DNA from 2 places in the Aeribacillus sp. FSL K6-2848 genome. Region 2 is predicted to be linked to the other one. Evidence: predicted binding sites of a transcription regulator. Region 2 holds the regulator's gene; the other holds the start of a gene.
The links. Region 2 encodes NrdR, which represses ribonucleotide reductase genes. Its sites were predicted from a motif close to AACACNATATATNGTGTT; they were not measured.

Region 1 (3,175 bases), 270 kb from region 2:
ATGTTCGTTTAAATATTCTTGAACGATATCCGCTTTTACTTCAATAAATTTGCCAAGACGCCCGCTTCGGTAGTACGAGAAGGAGAAATATGGCTCAAGACCTGTAGAAACGCCAACCATAGTGCCAGTTGATCCTGTCGGTGCTACCGTCAGCAAATGCGAGTTGCGAATACCATATTTTAAAATGTTTTCGCGAATATCTTCCGGCATTTTTTTCATATATCCTGTATTAATGAAGGCTTGTCTTAATTTTTGCGTCTCTTCCTCCGTTTCGCCGACTAGGAACGGGAAGCTGCCTTTTTCTTTTGCCAGTTCTATTGATGCCCGGTATGCGGTCGTTGCAATTACCTTAAACACTTCATCAACAAGCTTGTTGCCGTCCTCTGCTCCATATTCTTTTTCGCAGTAGATAAGCAAGTCCGCCAAACCCATAACGCCTAAGCCGATGCGCCGTTCACCCAGCGCTTGCTTTTTGTTTTCTTCGAGAAAATAAGGCGTAGCATCAATGACATTATCTTGCATTCTGACGCCGATTTCCACAGTTCGTTTGAGCTTTTCATAGTCAACAGCTTTCTTTTCCTTGTCGACCATCTTCGCCAAGTTTACTGCTGCTAAGTTGCAGACGGAATATGGTGCAAGAGGCTGTTCACCGCACGGATTTGTTGCAACAACCTTTTGACCGTATGCTCTTGCGTTCGTCATATCATTGGCATTGTCAATGAAGAAAATACCTGGCTCCGCTGAATAGGTTGCACAAATGTTAATCAGCTTCCAAAGCTCTCTTGCGCGAATTTTGCGGTACACGCGCACGCGATGCCCCATTTTCTCCCACTCGCGCACATCGCCAACTTTATGCCATTCTTCATTGTAAATCTTCATTTCTTCATCATTGTAGCTTTCCACATCTGGGAAGCGAAGCTCATACTCCCGATCTTCTTCCACTGCTTCCATAAACTCTTTCGTCAAGCAGACAGAAATGTTAGCGCCTGTTAAAAATTCCGGATTATGAACAGTATATGTTCCTCCGACTCGAAGCTTTAATTCCGCCTCTCTAATAACAGCGTCTGAAAAGCCTCCTTTGCCCGGAACATTTTTAAAGTTGACAATTCCTTGATACATGTCGCGCTCTTGCTGTGTAAGAGGAACAAATTTGAGCTTGTCTTCAGCCGCCTTCTTAATTCCTTCATCATTTGTATTTTCAATTAAGTAGCGCAAAATGCGCGGGTTTTGCATTTTGGAAACGATAAATTCAATGATGTCAGGATGCCAGTCGGCCAGCATAATCATTTGGGCTCCTCGCCGTGAGCCACCTTGTTCAACAAGATGGGTTAATTTTGCAATGTCATCCAGCCACGACACAGATCCTGATGATTTGCCGTTTACACCACGAGCTAATGTGTTTCTTGGTCTCAATGTTGAACCGTTCGTGCCGACACCGCCTCCGCGGCTCATAATTTCCATTACTTGTTTGCGGTGTTCAGAGATCCCTTCACGGGAATCTTTTACAAAGGGCATGACATAGCAGTTAAAATACGTCACTTCGGTTCCTGCTCCTGCGCCGTAAAGAACCCGGCCAGCCGGAATAAAATGCAGATTGACGAGCTCTTGATAAAATTTTTCAAACCATTCTTTTCTTTTTTCTTCTGTTTTTTCAACAGCAGCAAGACCTGTTGCATTTCTTTTGGCAATTTGTTCATAAAAAATTTCAAGCGGTTTTTCGATGACATCTAAAGAGCGAACGATGATTCCCGTCTCCCGTTCTTCAGGCTTTTCAAGAGTATGACGAAACTCTTCTTCGACCTGAACCTTTGCCTTTTTATTTTCCCAATCAATTTCTTTAATGTAACCTAGCCCTCTTGCAGGAAATTTTGGATCTTCCTTGATCGTCAGCACTACAAAATCGCCTTCAGATAGCGTAATTTTTTCAGTGTCTTTAAATGAATACCTGTCCAGCATTACAAGGCGCGAAACACCTTTGTGCGTGATTTTCATATCTTCCGTAATCGGATGCACCTGCGGGAAAAGGCTGATATCTTTATTCAGCTTCTCCACATCAATTTTCATTTTCTCATTCAGCGCCACTGTCATATTCACAACTCCCTTAAAAATATCGTACTTGATATACGTTACCACATTTAGATGATATTATCAACGAAAAAATAACAATATATTGTGCTAAAGAACATTTGTTTGCTCTATATATTGTATGATATACGCTACATTATGAAAATGTCAAATGTAAAACTAACCAAAAAAAGAAGCAAGGAAAAGAAATTTAATGATCTTAGAATCATTCCGGCGGTATTTGAAGAAATTTGTCAGTTGCAGTTTTTGAAAACACATCGGCACCTTGATTTACAAGCAACGATCCATTTCATTTTGATCATACAAAAAACGGCATGTTCGCCGCTTCATCTTCTAAAATTCCATTCTTCTGTTTCATATTTCTCTTTAGCCAGTTTTTTCACATACTCTTCTTGTTCGCTAGACAATTGATACGGTCTCAGCTCAATATCAAGCCCGTATTCAAACCCTTTTTTAAAGGCGCTCCATGCCTCTTCCATTGTGACTGGAGTTTCTCTAAGGTCGTTGATCGCCACCGCTTTATTTTTAAAGTTTTTCTCTAATCTTTCCCTGACTCGCTCATTAGGATATTTAAACAAGTCGAACAGCAGCTTTTCATCTAAATCTAGCAATATCGAGCCGTGCTGCAGGATAACGCCTTTCTGGCGAGTTTGGGCACTCCCGGCAACTTTTCTTCCTTCAACTACCAGCTCATACCAAGACGGTGCATCAAAGCATACAGATGACCGCGGATTTTTCAAATGCTGTTTTTCTTCATCCGTTCTTGGAATTGCAAAATGAGCGTCTAAGCCTAACAAGCGAAATCCATGCAAAATTCCTTCCGAAATTACACGATAAGCCTCTGTCACGGTTTTGGGCATTCGCGGATGATCTTCGGATACGATGACGCTATATGTAAGCTCCTTGTCATGCAGCACGCCCCTTCCGCCTGTTGGTCTTCGTACAAAGCCAAGGCCGTGCCGTCTTACAGCATCCATATCAATTTCTTTTTCAACCTTTTGAAAATAGCCGATGGATAATGTCGGCGGATTCCATCCGTAAAAACGAATCGTCGGAGCGATTTTTCCTTCACTGTGCCAGTCCAATAAAG
Region 2 (3,175 bases):
AATATTTCTTATGTTCTTTTTTCGCCACATCCACTGCATCCTTCACAGTTTTAATTCCTAATCGAGCCCAGTGGCTGGCAATTTTCTCAACATACGCTCTTGACAATTTCATATTTGTTTTTAGCAGGACATAATAAATTAAAACGTTGACAACTCCGGGAAGCAGCTTTTGCTGAAACATGACATCTTCAATAATTTTCAAATCCGCTGCGGACGGTTCAATACCGCCTGAAATATCTTTTAGAAACTGTCTTGGAGAGATGGATTCAAGCTGTCGAATTAATTCCTTATCTTTTGACTGTTCAATTTCTTCGTCTTTCACCCGCTGATTCAAAGGCTGAAGCCTATCAACAAGCTCTGGAAGACGGTTGCCGTGATTCAGCTTATACCAATCCCTCGCCCATTTTCGCAGCTCGTCTAAATTAATTTGCTCATCATGATCCAAAGAACGGATGACCAGATTTTTCATTTCAATTGGATCAATTCCATAAACATATGCTAATTTCTCAACAGCTTCCTTAACCGCAGGCGTGATCGCTTTTTTGGGCACAATATGCTCTGATAAACCGGCATAAAACAATTGAAAATCAAAGGACTGGTTTTGAATCGAAATCGGTTCTCCAGGCGCATGATCAAAAAGCTCCTGATCGTTTTCCTCAGGTTCCATTGCAATATTGGCTGAAAGCTCAGATGGGTGGATCGATTGGTATACTTCATGAAATGATCTTGTCACATCTTTGGCGTTGCTATCAACCGATTTATCGGAAAAATAGCTTTTCAATCTTTGGTACACCGTTTTTCCAACTCTGTTATATAAATATATGTTCAACATTCCATCATAAAAAAATTGTTTGGGGGAAAGAGGTCGTTGAAGTTCATAAATATATTTTTTCGGTTCGCTTTCATCGACAAGGTATGTTTTTAAAAGACCTATTCCTTCTAATTTCAAACGGTCATGATAAATTTCATTTAATGGGGATTGAGTAACAGCCATTAAAAAATGGTGGGTCGATTCCGTCCCCCAAAGACGGTTTTGTTCAAGCTCGCTCCAAAGCGTCATGTATAAGTTTAACGTTCTTGGCCCGATTAAGGGCTGGTACAGTAATGTAAGAACTTTTCGGTCAAATTCATGAATCAAACTGCTCGTACATTTCACAACGTAGCGATCAACAGGCAGCAGCTCTTTCCAGTGATGATGTCCAATCATTTTTTCAAAACCTTCCCAAATAGCATGTCATAATCTCGCAGCTCTTTATGAACGTTCTTTTTTGATCAGTTCTTTCAATTCCTCAATAAAGACATTTATATCTTTAAATTGCCTGTAAACAGAAGCAAATCGAACGTATGCGACTTCATCAATTTCGGCTAGTCTGTCCATCACCATTTCGCCGATCGTTTCGCTTGATATTTCCGATGTACCTAGATTTCTTAGTTCTTTTTCAATATCATGCGCAGCATCTTCCAATTTTTTTAAAGAAACCGGTCTTTTCTCACAAGCTTTAATCATCCCGCGCAAAACTTTTTCCCTGCTGAACTCTTCACGTGTTCCTTCCTTTTTCACAACGATGAGCGGAATTTCTTCCACTTTTTCAAACGTTGTGAACCGATATTGACATTCCTCACATTCCCTTCGCCTCCGAATTGATCTCCCTTCATCGACTGGACGCGAATCTAAAACACGTGTTCCAAAATGGTGGCAGGAAGGGCATTTCATATCACCAGCTCCAATCTTTTTAACTAAATCAAAAAAGCTCTACCTACATCTTATTAAATAGCATTGGATCAGACAAGAAACTTTCAAGCTCTTGTATTTTTGTTATAGATAATTCGACTGAATGAAATGGATTTCTGTCAGTCCGGTCCAATCAAATGATGTTCGAACCGCCAAACAGTGATGGCAGCCATGCCAATAAAAGCTTTTTTATTTTTACATCACTACAATGAATGATTTTAAAAACATCAAAGCCTCTTTTTCATAACGGCTTTGCAGGGGGTAGAATAACTCGGTCCTTTGAAGCCACAAATAAGATGCCTCTAAATACCATTCAATATGAAATATTATTCTTTATTATAATATAAAAAGAGGTGCAGTAAAAAGCTGACACCTCTTTGCATTTCCATTCAAATTTTATTCTGTTTTCACTTTAAAGTGCTTTTGCTTGACCCTGTTTGATTTGAACAGGACCCATACCGCGAGGAATTTCAATATTTTCGCGCGTTTGAGCACCTAAAGCTTCAGAAATGTAATCCGCTGCAATATTTGGATTTAAATCACCGCAAGTGTACACATCAATGCTAGCATATCCATGCTCTGGAAAACTATGAATTGTTAGGTGTGACTCTGAAATGATCACAACTCCGCTTACACCCTGAGGCGCAAACTTATGAAACGCAACCTCCCGGATTTCAGCACCTGATTTTAATGCTGCATTTACAAACGTTTTTTCAATAAATTCCAAGTCATTCAACTTATCAAAGTCGCATCCCCACAGCTCAGAGATAACGTGACGTCCCATTGTTTCCATAGCCATGGATCCCCCTTTATAAATTTTTATGAATTCTTCGCACTCTGGTATGTTTAACTACCACGGGGGAAAGTTAGTCCAAAGAGGTCCTAACCCTTTAAGTAGCCACATTACCTTGCGTTTAAGAAGTTCACGAAAAATAGTATATATGGTTTGATTTGTTTTTGCAACATACTTTGTCAAAAATTTTGCGCTGAAAAAAGTATCCAAACAAAAAGAAGAAGAGGGTCAATCTTTGTAAAGATCAACCCTCCCATCATTTTATACAGCTGCGGCCAATTTATTCAATTTGCTTGCTACAAGTTTTGCTAAATCCACAACGCGGCAAGAGTAGCCCCATTCATTATCATACCATGCAAGCACTTTTACCTTTCTTGTTCCCATAACCATTGTCGTTAAACCGTCGACAATAGCAGAGTGCGGGTTTGTGTTGTAGTCAACCGATACGAGCGGTTCTGAAGAAAAATCTAATATCCCCTTCAGCTTTCCTTGAGAAGCTTGGATAAACGCTTCATTTACCTCTTCAACGGTCACATCGCGTTTTAGATCTACAACAAAGTCTACGAGGGAGACGTTTGGTGTAGGCACTCTTAATGCAAGACCGTGCAATTTTCCTTTTAATTGCGGTAAAACTAAACCGATCGCTTTTG

Region 1: a site for NrdR is predicted at 2,160-2,177, ahead of NSS70_RS14000 (vitamin B12-dependent ribonucleotide reductase). Genes of this name have one in related genera too.

What each region holds. Positions count from the first base shown of each region.
Region 1 is NZ_JBBOQQ010000001.1:2,900,948-2,904,122, forward strand. Features, by position in the region: gene NSS70_RS14000 (vitamin B12-dependent ribonucleotide reductase) at 1-2,088, opposite strand, end outside; gene NSS70_RS14005 (lipoate--protein ligase family protein) at 2,412-3,175, opposite strand, start outside.
Region 2 is NZ_JBBOQQ010000001.1:3,167,361-3,170,535, forward strand. Features, by position in the region: gene NSS70_RS15310 (replication initiation and membrane attachment family protein) at 1-1,207, opposite strand, end outside; gene nrdR (transcriptional regulator NrdR) at 1,253-1,714, opposite strand; gene speD (adenosylmethionine decarboxylase) at 2,145-2,525, opposite strand; gene NSS70_RS15325 (glyceraldehyde-3-phosphate dehydrogenase) at 2,787-3,175, opposite strand, start outside.